Regions from separate parts of the Actinomadura rugatobispora genome, predicted to be linked through region 2. Evidence: riboswitches for the same ligand, from Rfam matches in the RefSeq annotation. Region 2 holds a riboswitch; the other holds the start of a gene.
What was found. Region 2 has a riboswitch for glycine ahead of gcvP (aminomethyl-transferring glycine dehydrogenase). Riboswitches for the same ligand answer to the same signal wherever they lie in the genome.
Positions count from the first base shown of each region.

Region 1 (8,168 bases), 4.6 Mb from region 2:
GCCGCGCGCGAAGCGGTGCGCGGCCGCCATCGGGCCCCCGGTGTGGGACGACGACGGCCCGATACCGATCTTGAAGAGGTCGAAGACGCTGATCGCCATGGATGCCACCTTCCCGTCCCCTCCGGGTCGCGGGCGGGGGACGAAGGCCGCCCGCGGACCGGGGTCTCCGGCCGGGGCGGCCCGTGCGGGGGTCGGCTTACAGGGTCGGGTAGAGCGGGTGCTTGACCGCCAGCGCCCGCACCCGCGCCGCCAGCGCCTCCCTGTCGAAGGACGGCTGCAGCGCCAGCGCGATGACGTCGGCCACCTCGGTGAAGTCCTCGGTGGTGAAGCCGCGGGTGGCCAGGGCGGGCGTGCCGATCCGCAGGCCGGAGGTGACCATCGGCGGGCGCGGGTCGTTGGGCACGGCGTTCCGGTTGACGGTGATGCCGATCTCGTGCAGCCGGTCCTCGGCGTCCCGGCCGGTCAGCTCGGAGTCGACCAGGTCGACCAGGACCAGGTGGACGTCGGTGCCGCCGGTGAGGACCTTCACGCCGGCCTTGGCCGAGTCCTCGGCCAGCAGCCGCTCGGCGAGGATCTTCGCGCCCTCGACGGTGCGCCGCTGCCGGTCCTTGAACTCCTCGGACGCGGCGATCCTCAGCGCCACCGCCTTGGCCGCGATCACGTGCTCCAGCGGGCCGCCCTGCATGCCGGGGAACACCGCGGAGTTGATCTTCTTGCCGTACTCCTCGCGGGCCAGGATCAGCCCGCCGCGCGGACCGCCCAGCGTCTTGTGCGTGGTGGTCGTCACGATGTCGGCGTACGGCACCGGCGAGGGGTGCAGGCCCGCCGCCACCAGCCCGGCGAAGTGCGCCATGTCCACCATGAGCAGCGCGCCCACCGAGTCGGCGACCTCGCGGAACCGGGCGAAGTCGAGCTGCCGCGGGTACGCCGACCAGCCCGCCACGATCATCTTCGGCCGGTGCTCGGCCGCCAGCGCGGCGACCTCGTCCATGTCGACCAGGCCGTCCTCGGCGCGCACGTGGTAGGGCACCACGTTCAGCACCTTGCCGGAGTAGTTCAGCCGCATCCCGTGGGTGAGGTGGCCGCCGTGCGCCAGGTCCAGGCCCAGGATCGTGTCACCGTGCTGGAGCAGCGCGAAGTAGACGGCCGTGTTGGCCTGCGCGCCGCTGTGCGGCTGCACGTTGGCGTGCTCGGCGCCGAACAGCTCCTTGGCGCGGTCGATCGCCAGCTGCTCGGTGACGTCGACGAACTCGCAGCCGCCGTAGTAGCGCCTGCCCGGATAGCCCTCGGCGTACTTGTTGGTCAGGACCGACCCCTGGGCCTCCAGCACCGACACCGGCGCGAAGTTCTCCGAGGCGATCATCTCGAGCGTGGACTGCTGCCGGTCCAGCTCGGCGGCCACCGCGCGGGCGACCTCCGGGTCGGCGTCGGCCAGCGACTCGTTCAGCGGGTTCTTCGGGGACGGCACGGCTCAGGACTCCTCGATCAGCTTGCCGTAGGCCTCGGCGTCGAGCAGATCGCCGGGCTCGTCGGAGATCCGCACCTTGAAGATCCAGCCCTCGCCGTACGGATCGTCGTTGATCACCTTGGGCTCGTCGATCACGGCGGCGTTGATCGCGGTGATCTCCCCGCTGACCGGCGAGTAGATGTCGCTCACCGACTTGGTGGACTCGACCTCGCCGCAGGTCTCGCCGGCCTCGACCGCGTCGCCCTCCCCGGGCTGCAGTTCGAGGAAGACGATCTCGCCGAGGGCGTCGGCGGCGTGCGCGGTGATCCCGACGGTGACGATGCCGTCCTCGTTGCCGAGGCCCGACACCCATTCGTGCTCTTCGCTGTAGCGCAGCTGCTCCGGAACGCTCACGGTGGTATCTCTCTCCAGGTCTCAGGAACGCTTGTAGAAGGGCAGGGCGACCACGTCGACCGGCTCCCGGCGGCCGCGCACGTCGACGGCGAGTCCGCTCTCGTCCACCCCGTTGTCCACGTACGCCATCGCGATCGGCGTGCCCAGTGTGGGCGACGGGGCGCCGCTGGTCACCACCCCGCACGGCGTGCCGTCCGAGGTGACCACCTCGTACCCCTTGCGGGGCGCCCGGCGGCCGCGTGCGACCAGCCCCACGAGCCTACGGCCTGGCGGGGTCTGCGCCTGCGCGGCCAACGTGGCCTTTCCCACGAAATCTACGGGCTTGTCCAGCTTGACCACCCGGCCCAGGCCCGCCTCGAACGGGTTGGTCTCCGCGGTCAGCTCGTTGCCGTACAGCGGCATGCCCGCCTCCAGCCGCAGCGTGTCGCGCGCCGACAGCCCCGCCGGGGTCACGCCCTCGACCGCCGCCAGCTCCTTCCACAGCGGCACCGCGTCCCCGGCGGACACGAACAGCTCGAAGCCGTCCTCGCCGGTGTAGCCGGTACGGGCGATCAGCGCGTCCACGCCCGCGACCTCGTCCGCCATGATCGCGTAGTAGCGCAGGTCGGCCAGCGGCGCGGCGGTGAAGCGGGACAGGATCCCCTGCGCGTCCGGGCCCTGCAGCGCGATCAGCGCGTACTCGTCGGACCGGTCGACCACCCGCGCGCCCGGGAAGCCCGCCGCCCGCTCGGCCAGCGCCTCCCGCACGGTCGCGACGTTGGCGGCGTTCGCCACCACCATGAACGTCTCCGCGGCCAGCCGGTAGACGATCAGGTCGTCCAGCACCCCGCCGTCGGCCCCGCAGATCATCGTGTAGCGGGCCTTGCCGACGGCCATCGGGGACAGGTTGCCGACCAGCGCGTGGTCGAGCGCGGCCCCGGCCTCCGGCCCGTCCACGAAGACCTCCCCCATGTGGGACAGGTCGAACAGCCCCGCCGCGGCGCGGACGGCGCGGTGCTCGGCGGTCTCGCTCGCGTACCGCAGCGGCATCAGGAAGCCGGCGAAGTCGACGAGGTGGGCGCCGAGGTCGCGGTGGACGTCGTACAGCGGCGTCTTCCTGCCGGGCGCTGTGCTGGACATGGGTCGGCTCCTTCGTCGCGGGCGCGTGGTCCAATCGTCCCACCCGCACCGGGCGTGGTCGGTGCCTCCCCCTCTGTCATCGGCCGGTCGCGGCGCCTGAGAGCTTCACCCCGCGCCGACGAGGGCGGAGGGGCTTTCACCTTCGGCGGGGGACGGTGCGTCCCCGCTTTCCAGAGGTACCTGGTCCGCGCGGTCCTGGGGCCTGAGAGGTTCCGGGGAGGATTTGCTCCTTCGGCGTCCCCGGCTGGCTGCCAGGGCACTCTCCCGCGCGGGATCAACGGCTGGTCGCCAGGCTAGCAGCGGCGACGTCCCGCGACCAGACGCCCCCCGCCCCCCTGGGGGTGAACCGAAAGGCCCGGACGGCCGTATCACCGGCGGGTGCGGGTGCGCGAGTACGCGGCCGCCGAGGACCCGGATCACGTAACCTGAACGGGTCGCTGGAGATCACGACGGAGGGACGGGCGGGCATGGGCTGGTTGGCGGGAGTGCTGATCCTGTTCTTCGGCCTGCTGGCCTCGATCGCGCTGCACGAGCTGGGCCACTTCTCCTTCGCCAAGCTCTTCGGCGTCCGCACCCCGCAGTTCATGGTCGGCTTCGGCCCCACCCTCTGGTCGCGGCACAAGGGCGAGACCGAGTACGGCGTCAAGTGGATCCCGCTCGGCGGCTACATCCGCATGATCGGCATGCTGCCGCCGCGCAAGGGCGACCGGCCCGGCGAGGTCCGCCAGATCAGCACCGGCCCCTGGCAGGGCCTGATCGAGTCGGCCCGCGGCGCGGCGCTGGAGGAGGTCCGCCCCGGCGACGAGAACCGGGTCTTCTACGCCAAGAAGTGGTGGCAGAAGCTCATCATCATGTTCGCCGGGCCCGCGATGAACCTCATCCTCGCGGCGATCTTCTTCGGGATCCTGCTGATGGGCATCGGCACCCCCACCCCGCAGCCGGTGATCGGCTCGGTGGCCAAGTGCGCGATCCCCGCCGGCTCCAAGCTCACCGACTGCCCGCAGGGCTACACCCCGACCCCGGCCGCCTCCGTCGGCCTCCAGGCCGGCGACCGCATCACCTCCTACGACGGCCGCGCGATCACCTCCTACGACCAGCTGCAGGGCCTGATCCGCGACTCCGGCGGCCGCACCGTCGCGGTCACCGTCCAGCGCGACGGCAAGCCCGTCCCGCTGCAGGTGCCCGTCACCCGCAACCAGATGTACGACCTGAAGGACACCGACAAGGTCGTCAACGTCGGGTTCCTCGGCATCACCCCGCTCCAGGAGCGCGAGCGCCAGGGCCCGGTCGCGGTCGCCGGCTACATGGGCGAGCTGACCGCGCACACCGCCGGCGCCCTGCTGCGGATGCCGGAGAAGATGGTCGGGGTCTGGCAGGCCGCGTTCGGCGACGAGAAGCGCGACCCCAACGGCCCCATCGGCGTCGTCGGCGTCAGCCGCCTCGGCGGCGAGATCGCCGCCTCCGAGAGCCCCACCGTCGAGAAGGTCGCGATGTTCGTCGCCCTGCTCGGCTCCCTCAACCTCGCCGTCGGCATGTTCAACCTGATCCCGCTGCTGCCCCTGGACGGCGGCCACATGGCCGGGGCCCTCCTGGAGGGCCTCAAGAAGGGCTTCGCCCGCCTCTTCAAGCGCCCCGACCCCGGCTACGTGGACGTGGCCAAGGCGCTGCCCGTCACCTACGTGATGGCCGCCGTGCTGATCGTCATGGGCGGCCTCCTCATCTACGCCGACCTGGTCAACCCCATCCGCTTCGCCGGCTAGCGCGGGCCGTGTTTCAGGCCCGGCCCACGGCGCTCGGGCGAATCAGGTTCTCAGTCGGTGACGAGGTCATCGGTGGCCCGCCGACCGGCCGATGTCGTGCGGCCGAGGAAGTCGACCAGAAGTTCGAGTTGGTCGGCTGTGTACTCGGCACATATCCCGTCCATCGACGCATTCATGCCGGAAAGCAGCCGGAACAGGTCGGAATTGCGGTCGCGAAGAGCGCGGACGACGACCGCGCGACGGTCGACGGGGTCGCGCTCCCGGGCGATCCAGCCACCGCGTTCGAGCCGGTCGAGGACGCCGGTCATCGTGGCCGGATGCATGCCGGTGCGCCGTGCGACGGCCGTGGGGCTGAGCGGGCCTTCCCGGTTGATCAGGTCGAGGCACTGCAGGTCGGCGTCCTTCAGCTTGAGATGCGCGCTGACGTGGTGGTTGAGCAGCGACAACTGGATGTTCATCTCGCGCAACGACTCCTTGAGCGCATTGCTCAGCCGCCGGTGGCGTCGCCTCTCGTCAGCGCCACCAGAAACCTCGGGTCCCATATACCGCGCTCCCCGTACCGTATGAATCGCCGATCAGAGCGTATCCGCAAGCACGAACGCGGCTCGGGGGCGCGGCATGTGCCGTGGTCGGCGGAGGGCCGGCACCACGCGCGGAACGGTGGGCCACGCGCATCCGGCCGGTCGGCACGGTTCGCCGGCCGGATGCGCGTTCTCCGGTGCTCTCAGTCACCCGCTCGGGCCCACGGGCGGATCAGCGGCGGTCACCACGAGCCGTGGGCGGGTGACCAGAAGATCGCCACCCCGATGTCGATGACGCCCAGGACGAGCAGCGCGGCCCACAGCCGGGTCGCGATCTGCTCGCGCCGCAGGTTCGCGAGCGTCAGTACGAGGATGAGGACGCCGATGCCGAGCTTCACCGCGATCTTCGCGATATCGAGGTCACCGCCGTCCGCCTGGATGACGGCGGTGAGGGCGACTCCGCTGACGACGGCGACGCCGGCTCCGTCACGCACCGGCCCGGTGATCATCTTTGTCGCCTGCGACCGCTGGGCGATCAGAGCGCCGACGAAGGCGACGAAGCCGAGTACATGCAGCAGCAACAGGATGAGGCGGACGGCTTGCATGCGCTTCTCCTTGGGGGGCGGTCGTGCGTGGTTCTCGTCCCGCGACTGAAGGGACGCCGGTCACGCCGCCGTCATCGCTTCCCGTCCGTCCTCTTCCTTGGCGGGTTGCGTGGCCCTGGTCAGGAAGACGATGTTGACGATGACCGCGGGCACGAGGACGAACAGGATCGGGACGAGCACGTCCTCGGACACCGAGGGCGCCGTGGCCAGCTCGTCCCACCGGGCGATCGCGATCGTCGCCGCGAGCGACGCCCACAACGCGGTCTCGAGAGTGGCGAGCCATTCCCGGGCGCGCAGGTGGAAGCCGCTGGCCATCAGCGAGATGACCGCGATCCCGACGGCGGCGAGCGGGGTGGTCCATTCGAACCGGTCGATCAGCAGCGGGACGACGAGGGCGACGGCTCCGAGGACCTCGGTGACGCCGATGATGACGGTCATGATTCGCGGTACCTGGTCGAAACCGACCCAGCGGTCGATGCCCCTGCCGGCGACCTTGGGCAGCCCGGCGGCGAAGAAGAAGAGCGCGAGGAAGCTCTGGGCGATCCAAACGGTGCTGTTGAACACGGATTGTCTCCTGGAGATCTGGTCGGTGCGGGTCAGTAGGAAACGCTGATGGCCTTCTTGAAGGTCGCCGGATCCTCGAGGGCGCGGACCATGAAGTGGGCGACATCGGGGCGGCCGATGCGAAGACCACGGCGTACGTTGCGTTCGAGGGCGGTCCGGTAGGTGCCGGTCAGCGGCCGGTCGACGAGGAATGTCAGACGTACGGCGGTCCAGTCGAGGTCGCTGGCGCGCAGGAGATCCTCCATCAGCGCGAAGTCGACGAAGCTGTATCCGAGTGCTCGCCGGGCCAGCGGGGTGGCGAAGTACCGGTTGTACCAACCGGCGCCCGGCTCGCGCTTCGGTGGATTCGGACGGTCCGGTGTGCGCGCCGTGGACACGCCGGCGCCGCTGACGGTCAGGGTGCGCCGGCAGCCGGCACGTCGCATGGCCGTGACGATGGCCGTGGTCCCCGGCGTGACGACGCCGTACTCGCGCTTGTCGCGGGGCCCTAGGCAGGAGATGACGGCGTCGGCCTTCATGACGGCGCGGCCGAGTTCGTCGAGGTCGGGATCGGTGAGGTCGACGGCGACCGCGTCCACGTCGCGGTGCAGGTTGGCGGGCGTCCGGACGGCCGCGGTGACGGTGTGCCCGGAGTCCAGTGCCTGGTCGAGGACGTGGCGGCCGACGCGTCCCGTGGCTCCGACGACCGTGACATGCATGACGACACTCCAAGGAGGGCTCGGGGCGGCCAGGTGGCCACCTCATCAGTACGCGTACGACTTTATATGAGTTGGATAGTATCTGAATCCCCGAATATATGAATCTCGTTGCGAACCGGCGCCGACGCTCTGCGCCGAGTGCACGCTGGGCGATCCCAGGCCACCGGACGGATGGCGCTGGCCGTAGGAGGGGCCGGACCCGCGCGTCGCCCTTGGCGAGACGGGCGGCCTGCACCTCATCGACGCCGAGATCGACGGCTTCACGGCCTTCCGGGGCGCCGCGCCGACCGCCGATGCCGGTCGCCCGGCGGGCCGTCGACAACCGGCAGCCCGGCGACATCGCCACGGGTATCGACTCGTTCGGCAGGTGGGACCCCAGGCCCCGTCCGATCCCTGGGTAGGGCGGCCGTACCGCCAGGCAGCGCGGAGGAGCCGTCGTCTCCTCACGACGACCTGCTTGTTGTGGTTGACGTGGGTGGCGCGCCGGGCCTCACGGCGGGCACGCCTCTTCGGCCGCCGCGGCTCCACCGGATCGGTGGCCGTCCAGGGACGCCTTACAACCCATCTCCAAGGCTCGGAAGCAGCCTGGGCCGCGTCCACCTAAAGATCGATCACCGGGGCGCGGGGGCCTCGCCCGTCTTGTGGAAGGTGCGCAGCGCCTCCACGTACGGGCCGACCGCGAGGCCCTGCCCGGCGAGCCACGCGTCCGACCCGTAGGTGCGGGCGTACCGCTCACCGCCGTCGCAGATCAGCGTGACCACGCTGCCGCGCTCGCCGCGCTCCAGCATCTCCGCGACCAGCTCCGCCACGCCCCACATGTTGGTCCCGGTCGACCCGCCCACGCTCCGGCCCGTCACCTCCCGCGTCCACCGCATCGCCGCGATCGACGCCGCGTCCGGCACCTGGATCATCCGGTCGATCACCGTGGGCAGGAACGACGGCTCCACCCGGGGCCGCCCGATCCCCTCGATCCGCGACCCCGCCGCGGTACGGTCCCGGTCGCCGTCCTCGAACGCGCCGAAGAACGCCGAACCCTCCGG
Region 1 covers NZ_AP029191.1:3,371,314-3,379,481, reverse strand. The annotation lists gene ACZ466_RS14270 (L-serine ammonia-lyase) at 1-99, opposite strand, end outside; gene ACZ466_RS14265 (serine hydroxymethyltransferase) at 197-1,468, opposite strand; gene gcvH (glycine cleavage system protein GcvH) at 1,472-1,861, opposite strand; gene gcvT (glycine cleavage system aminomethyltransferase GcvT) at 1,883-2,980, opposite strand; glycine riboswitch at 3,047-3,159, opposite strand; glycine riboswitch at 3,161-3,257, opposite strand; gene ACZ466_RS14250 (M50 family metallopeptidase) at 3,448-4,740, shown strand; gene ACZ466_RS14245 (MarR family transcriptional regulator) at 4,791-5,282, opposite strand; gene ACZ466_RS14240 (hypothetical protein) at 5,504-5,866, opposite strand; gene ACZ466_RS14235 (DoxX family protein) at 5,927-6,430, opposite strand; gene ACZ466_RS14230 (NAD(P)-dependent oxidoreductase) at 6,463-7,128, opposite strand; gene cds1 (L-cysteine desulfhydrase Cds1) at 7,740-8,168, opposite strand, start outside.
Region 1: it holds a riboswitch for glycine, as region 2 does, so the genes downstream of both, gcvT (glycine cleavage system aminomethyltransferase GcvT) here and gcvP (aminomethyl-transferring glycine dehydrogenase) in region 2, are expected to answer to the same signal.

Region 2 (8,168 bases):
TGGAGGGGAGCCTGGCCGAGCTCCCCGCCGAACGCGCCGCCACCGACGACCCCGACGAGCACCCGCACGACGAACTGGCCCACCGGCGGCGCGCCCGCAAGACGGGCTGACTAGATCGCCTCTTTGCGCTGGAGGTAGGTGAAGGCCGCCCACCCCGGCAGCACCGGCAGCCACAGCGTCAGCAGCCGGAAGAGCAGCACCGCCGAGGTCGCCGTCTCCGCCGTGAGCCCGGAGATCGTCAGCGCCACCGTGAGGGCCGTCTCCACCGCACCCAGGCCGCCGGGGGTGGGCGCGGCCGACCCGACCGCGTTGGCGGTCAGGAAGACGACCACCACCGCCGTCCAGGGCAGCGACCCGCCGAACGCGCGGATCGAGGCGTCCAGGCACACCACGAACGCGACGGTCAGCAGCAGGCTCCCGCCCAGCCCGGTGATGATCTTCTTCGGCGACTGCAGCACGTCGACCAGCCGGGGGACGACGCCGGAGAACATGCTCTTCAGCCGTCCCGCCGCGAACCGCCGCACCCGCGGGATGGTCAGCGCGACCCCGGCCAGCACGGCCAGCGCCAGCAGCACGATCACGATCGTCCGGGACGGCGCGAGGTCGCGGGTGGCGGTGTTGACCGAGCCGGTGACGAACCCGAACACGATCAGCAGCAGGATGTGCATGACCATGCCCATGAGCTGGGACGCGCCGACGCTGGCGACCGCCGGCCCCGGCCGCACCCCCGAACGCTGCAGGTAGCGGGTGTTGAGCGCGACGCCGCTGACCGCGGCCGGGGCCACCAGCTTCACGAACGACGCCGCGACCTGCGCCAGCACGGTCTGGCCGAGCGGCAGCTTCTCGGGGACGAAGCCCATCAGCATGAACGCGGCGGCCAGGTAGGTGAGCGCGGCGGCGGCCAGGGCCACCCCCATCCACCACCACTCGGCGCCCGCCACCAGCCGGACCGGGTCGACGCTGCTGAGCTGCGGGACGACGATGTAGGCCGCGACCGTCAGCGCCACGATGCTGAAGATGGTGCGGGGCCGGAAGCGCTCGAGCCGGATCGGCGGCGCCTCGCTCTCCGGCTTCAGCCGCACGATCTGCTCGCGGATCCGGGTGAGCAGCTCGCGGTCGTGCCGCAGCGCCGCGCGGGTGTCGCGGGACAGCGCCACCCGCTGCAGCAGCGGCACCGCGGCGGCCAGCGCCTGCTCGCCCAGCACCTCGACGGCGGTGCGGACCGCCCGCTCGGGCCCTGCCCGCAGCGCCAGGGTGGTCAGCAGCTGCGCCAGGTCCAGGCGCAGCGCCAGGTCGCCGGCGGCGATCTCGCCCGAGCGCAGGTCGGTGAGGTACGCGTGGCCCCGGTCGGAGATCAGGATGGCGCCGCCCTCCAGCCGGCGGTGCGCCAGCCGGGCCGACTGCAGCCGTTTGAACTGCCCCCAGACGTCGGTGAGGACCGCGTCGGTGAGGTCGTCGTCGGGGACGGCGTCGAGCGGCGCGCCGGGCACGTACTCGTAGGCCATCAGGGCCGCCTCGGTGCCGACCTCGCAGGTGCCCACCAGCCGGGGCGTGCGGGCCCCGGCGGCGTCGACCGCGTAGGCCATCAGCGACTCCTGCTCCAGCGAGCGGCGCAGCGAGCGCACCGGGCGGCGGGGGGCCGCCTCGCGCAGCCGGACCAGCCGCCACACCCGGTACAGCACGCCGGCGGTCTGCTGGTCGCGGTCCAGGACGCGGACCTCCAGCTGCCAGTCGCCGCGCGGCAGCGCGACCCCGGAGGTGTCGGTGGGGACGGCGCCGGGGGCGTGCGCGACGCTGACCCCGTAGCGGCGGACCTCGGGCAGGTCGTCCGGCTGGAACCTCTGGGCCCGGACGGTGCGCAGCCCGAGGCGTTCGAGGGCGGCGACGACCGCGAGGCCGGGCGGGCGCGGGTTGGGGGTGCCGACGGCGTAGAGCGTGCCGTGGCCGATGGCGTTGCCCAGGAAGTAGGTGGCGGCCAGCGCGGCCACCGAGGCGTAGGCGGCGGTCAGGCCGGTGAGCGCGGCCAGCCCGATCATCGACCAGGTGGCGGCCTGCCAGCGGGTGCGGCCGGCCATCCCCACCGCGCTGACGAACGCGATCACCGGGGCGATGTCGGTGTGCACCGGGGCGGTGTCGGTGCCGCCCCAGATGAGGGAGTCCAGGACCCCGCCGGGCGCGGAGGTGATCACCAGGTCGTCCAGCAGGATGGTGACGGCGAACGCGATCACCGCGGCCAGCAGCGCGATCGCGACCCGCGTCCCGTCCTTGTGGAACAGCCGCTCCACCGCGAAGGCCACCGGCACCGCCAGCACCCCGAAGCTGGAGGCGATGGTGGCCAGCGTGAGCAGGAAGAGCGGGGCGTGCGCGGTGGTCTCGGAGATGTCGGTCTGCAGGCCGTGCGTGGCCTGCGGGGCGAACGACACCAGCAGCATGACCGCGCCCAGCCCCGCGAGCGAGGCGGCGAAGCGGATGGCGTCCGAGGGCCTGCGGATCCGGTCGGGCCGCGGCGGCTCGTCGACGGGCACGGCCGTGGCGGCCTGGCCGGGCCGCGCCGCCGCGTCCTCGCGCTCGTCCTCGTGCTCTTGCCGGTGGGTCTGTGTCACGCCCACACCGCCGTCCGGACCCTTCACTGTGATCAGCGTCCCGGGAGGGGCGTCGCGCCGTCGGGCGCGGCGCCCGCTCCGACCGCTCGCACGTTCAAGGTGATTCGTACCCTCCTGGCCCCCGCGGCCCCCCATTTTTCGGGGCCGTCGCCGGACCCCGCGGAGAAAGGGCGCCGCCCGCGCCCCGACCCGCCGTTCGACCAAGCGCTCGTACGGCAGGTCCCTTCCCCGTGAGCTGTGGGCAATCGTACTGGTCCGTAGCCACCCGAGATCAACGGTTCGGGGCCGGTGGCGGACGTCCGCGGCACCTCCGCCGCCCGTGACCGGGGCCCGTCACGATCGTTCCGCCCGGAGGTTGGATAGGCTTTCGGGGGAAAGATGCCGTCGACCCTGTGCGGGAGAGACTCCACGCAGCCAGCGTGGGGCGCCGAAGGGGCAACCCTCCCCGGAACCTCTCAGGCAAAAGGACCGCTCGGGCGAGGCACCTCTGGAAAGCAGGCGTGGCCCCCATCGCAGGGGGAACGGGCCTCACCGAAGGGGCAAATCCCGTACCGCGGGCGAATCTCTCAGGTGCCGATGACAGAGGGGGAGACCGCCGCCGGCCCGGCAGGGCGCGGTGGCGGCCCTGAGCGACCGCAGAAGCCCAGGAGGCTCCCCACGATGACCGACCAGTACTTCGCCCCCGTGGCCTCGCCGCAGCAGCACCGCTCGGCGTTCGCCGACCGGCACATCGGGCCCGCGCCGGCCGACCAGGACCGGATGCTGGCGGCCATCGGCTACTCCGGAGCCGAGGCCCTGATCGACGGCGCGGTGCCCGCCGCGATCCGCACCGGCCGGCCCCTCGACCTGCCGCCCGCGCTGAGCGAGACCGCCGCGCTGGACCGGCTGCGCGAGCTGGCGTCCCGCAACACCGTGCTGACCTCGATGATCGGGCTGGGGTACCACGGCACGATCACCCCCGGCGTCATCCTCCGCAACGTCCTGGAGAACCCCGGCTGGTACACCGCCTACACCCCGTACCAGCCGGAGATCTCCCAGGGCCGGCTCGAGGCGCTGCTGAACTTCCAGACCGTGGTGAGCGACCTCACCGGGCTGCCGGTGTCCAACGCGTCCATGCTGGACGAGGGCACCGCCGCCGCCGAGGCGATGGCGCTGGCGCACCGCGTCTCCAAGCGCAAGGAGCCGGGCACGTTCCTGGTGGACGCCGACGCGCTCCCGCAGACGATCGAGGTCGTGCGCACCCGCGCCGTCCCGCTGGGCATCGAGGTCGTCACCGCCGACCTGGCCGGGGGCCTGCCCGAGGGCGACTTCTTCGGCGTGCTGCTGCAGTACCCGGGGGCCTCCGGCGCGGTCCGCGACCTGGCCCCGGTGAGCGCGCAGGCGCACGAGCGCGGCGCCCAGGTCGTCGTGGCCGCCGACCTGCTGGCCCTCACCCTGCTGCGGCCGCCCGGCGAGTCGGGCGCCGACATCGCCGTGGGCTCGGCGCAGCGGTTCGGCGTCCCGTACGGGTTCGGCGGCCCGCACGCCGGCTACATGGCGGTGCGCGAGGGCATCCAGCGGCAGCTCCCCGGACGCCTGGTCGGGGTGTCGGTCGACGCCGACGGCGCCGCCGCCTACCGGCTGGCGCTGCAGACCCGCGAGCAGCACATCCGCCGCGAGAAGGCCACCAGCAACATCTGCACCGCCCAGGTCCTGCTGGCGGTCATGGCGAGCATGTACGCCGTCTACCACGGGCCCGAGGGGCTGGCGGCGATCGCCCAGCGCGTCCACCGGCACGCGCGGACGCTGGCCGCCGGGCTGCGCGGGCCGCTGGGCGTCGAGGTCGTGCACGACCGCTTCTTCGACACCGTCCTGGCCCGGGTCCCGGGCCGCGCCGCCGAGGTCGTGGAGCGCGCCCGCGAGGGCGGGGTCAACCTGCGCCCGGTGGACGCCGACCACGTCGCGATCGCCTGCGACGAGACCACCACCGGCGAGCACCTCGGCGTCGTCTGGCGCGCGTTCGGGCTGGAGGGCGCGATGTCGGGCGGGGCGGAGGGCGACGGCCTGGGCGGGCTGCGGCGCGAGAGCCCGTACCTCACCCACCCGGTCTTCCACCAGCACCGCTCCGAGACGGCCATGCTGCGCTACCTGCGCAGGCTGCAGGACAAGGACATCGCGCTGGACCGGTCGATGATCCCGCTCGGATCCTGCACGATGAAGCTCAACGCCACGGCCGAGATGGAGCCGATCACCTGGCCGGAGTTCGCGAACATCCACCCGTTCGCCCCGGTCGACCAGGCCCGCGGCTACCTGGAGCTGATCGGCGAGCTGGAGGACCGGCTGGCGGAGATCACCGGCTACGCCAGGGTGTCGGTGCAGCCCAACGCGGGCTCGCAGGGGGAGCTGGCCGGGCTGCTGGCCATCCGCGGCTACCACGCCTCGCGCGGCGAGGAGCACCGGAACATCTGCCTGATCCCGTCGTCGGCGCACGGCACCAACGCCGCCAGCGCGGTGATGGCCGGGATGAAGGTCGTGGTCGTCACGTGCGACGACGGCGGGAACATCGACCTGGACGACCTGCACGCCAAGATCGGCAAGCACGGCGAGCGGCTGTCGGCGATCATGGTGACCTACCCGTCCACGCACGGCGTGTTCGAGGAGACCATCACCGACGTGTGCGCGGCCGTGCACGCGGCCGGCGGCCAGGTCTACGTCGACGGAGCCAACCTCAACGCGCTGGTCGGGCTGGCCCGTCCCGGCGAGTTCGGCTCCGACGTCTCCCACCTCAACCTGCACAAGACCTTCTGCATCCCGCACGGCGGCGGCGGCCCCGGCGTCGGCCCGATCGGCGTCCGCGAGCACCTGGCGCCGTTCCTGCCGAGCCACCCGCTGCGCGACGAGGCCGGGCCGCGCGACACGGGCGTGGGGCCGATCTCGGCGGCGCCGTGGGGCTCGGCGGGCATCCTCCCGATCTCCTGGGCCTACATCGCGATGATGGGCCCGGACGGGCTGCGCGCCGCCACCGAGAGCGCGATCATCGCCGCCAACTACCTGGCCGCCCGGCTGGGCCCGCACTACCCGATCCTCTACACCGGTCGCGACGGGCTGGTCGCGCACGAGTGCATCGCCGACCTCCGCAGGATCACCAAGGAGACCGGGATCACCGCCGAGGACGTGGCCAAGCGGCTGATCGACTACGGCTTCCACGCCCCCACCCTGTCGTTCCCGGTGGCCGGCACGCTGATGATCGAGCCCACCGAGAGCGAGGACCTGGCCGAGCTCGACCGGTTCTGCGACGCCATGATCGAGATCCGGCGGGAGATCCAGCGGGTCGCCGACGGCGCCCTCGACCGCGACGACAATCCCCTCAAGAACGCCCCGCACACCGCCGCGAGCCTGGTCACCGAGGACTGGAAGCACCCCTACACCCGCGAGGAGGCGGCCTACCCGCTGCCCGCTCTCCGGGACGGGAAGTACTGGCCCCCGGTGCGCCGCATCGACCAGGCCTACGGCGACCGCAACCTGGTCTGCTCCTGCCCGCCGCCGGAGGCGTTCGAGGACTGACAGTGTTCATTGCATGCGCGAGCTGCGCTCCTCGCCTGGGGGCTCGTCGCTTGTCGCGCCTGCGGCGATCGCTGCATCGCTCCGAACTCGCCTGGCGGCTCACTCCGCGATCAGGTTCTCGCTCCGCTCGCACCTGCCTTCGGACGCGATCGCAGCGCCTGAGCGACCGTTCGGGGCTGGACTGAGGGGCTGAGCTCGTCACTCGGGCGATTTCGTCGATCATGCCCGCGGATCCGGGTGTCGTCCCGGCGCGGGCGGCCCCGCCGTCGGTAGGCTCGGGACACCGACCCGACCCCCAGAGGCGGAGCATGAGCGACACCCCGGACCCGGCCGACCCGGCGCGGCTGTGCGAGGAGGCCAGGCGGCTGGCCGAGACGGGCGAGCCCGGCCGGGCCGCCGCCCTGTTCGAGAGGGTGCTCGCCCTGGGCGACACCCCGTTCCGGGCCCAGGCGGCCCTCGGCCTGGCCGTCGTCCTGGACGACGGCGGCGACGTCGAGGGCGCCCGGGAGGCCGACCGGGAGGCCATCGCGACCGGCGACCCGGAGTACGGGCCGCGCGCCGCGTACCACCTGGCGCTCACCCACGAGCGCGCGGGCGAGCACGAGCAGGCCGGGCCGGCCTGGCGGGCCGTGGTCGACTTCGGCAACCCGGCCTACCTGCCGCCGGCGCTGCTGGCCCTGGCCCGGCTCGCCGACGACCAGGGCGACTTCGAGACCGCCCGCGGCCGCTGGGAGGACGCGGTCGGCACCGGCGACGCCGAGTACGGCCCGGTCGCCGCGCACGACCTGGCGCAGCGGCTGCTGGAGCGCGGCGAGCCGTCCCGCGCCCTGCGGATCCTCACCGCCGGGCTCAGGCTGATCGACCGGGAGACCGCCCCCTACGCCTACACGCGGCTGGCCGTCGCGACGGGCATCGCCCACCTCGACCAGGCGATCGGCGCGTTCTCGGCGGCGCTCGGCGAGCCCGGCGCGGCCGCCGACGGCGAGGTCGGGCCGCTGGCGGTCGAACTGCTGGCGCGGACGCTGCCGCTGCGCGGCCGCGGCGCCGAGGCCCGCGAGGTGTGGCGGCGCGGGCTGGCCGATCCCGGCGTCGCCGGCCAGGTCCGGGCCCGGCTGCGCCGCGACTTCGCCCCCGACGACGAGGACGCGGCGGACGCCGATCCCGCCGACCTGTGGTGGGAGCCGGTGGTCGAGCAGTCCGTGTCCGAGGGGACGCTGCCCGCGCTGGCGGGCGAGGCGTTCGGCGCGCTCGACCACATGTACGCGCTGCTGGCGGTCCGGTACGCCCGGCGTCCCGAGCCGCGCGCGGGCGAGGCCGGCGAGGCGCAGGAGGTGCGCGAGGCGCAGGAGGTCATGGGCCAGGCGGTCCGGGTGCCCAGCGACTACGCCTGGGGTCCGCTCCTGCACGAGAGCTTCGCCGAGCGGCTGCGGCTGGCGATGGGCGACCCCGAGCCGGCGCTGCCGCCGGGCTGGCCCGACGTCGAGCCCGTCCCCGAGACCTGAGTCGAGGCGTCGCCGCCGGGGCTATCCGGCGACGGCGGCCTGCGCGATCACCTTGGTGATCCGCACCCGGACCAGGTACTCGCCCGGGACGGCGTTGCGCGTCCCGAACTCCTCGGCCCGGTCGGCGCCCATGTACCGGGCGCCGAGGGCCGTGGACCAGCGGCGCAGCTCGTCCGGGTCCTCCGAGACGCTCGCCTCGCCCAGGATCGTCACGAACGAGTAGGGCGGGGTCTGGTCGTCCACGGCGACCGACATGCGCGGGTCGCGGCGGACCGCCTTGCCCTTGACCCCCGTTCCGTGCGTGGTGAACACCAGGTCGTCGCCGTCGAGCACGAACCAGACCGGGGTCACGTGCGGGCTTCCGTCGGCCCGCGTCACCGCGAGCTTCCCCGTGCGGGTGCCCTCGGACACGAAGGCGCGCCATTCGCTGTCGGTCATCTTCCCCATGCGGCCAGTCTGCCGTACGCGATCACGCGCGGGCGGGGCCCGGCGCCGGCGTGTCGCCCCGCACCGGCTACCG
Region 2 covers NZ_AP029191.1:11,258,479-11,266,646, reverse strand. The annotation lists gene ACZ466_RS50495 (MerR family transcriptional regulator) at 1-110, shown strand, start outside; gene ACZ466_RS50490 (lysylphosphatidylglycerol synthase domain-containing protein) at 111-2,603, opposite strand; glycine riboswitch at 2,989-3,084, shown strand; glycine riboswitch at 3,085-3,196, shown strand; gene gcvP (aminomethyl-transferring glycine dehydrogenase) at 3,264-6,146, shown strand; gene ACZ466_RS50480 (tetratricopeptide repeat protein) at 6,455-7,648, shown strand; gene ACZ466_RS50475 (PPOX class F420-dependent oxidoreductase) at 7,670-8,095, opposite strand.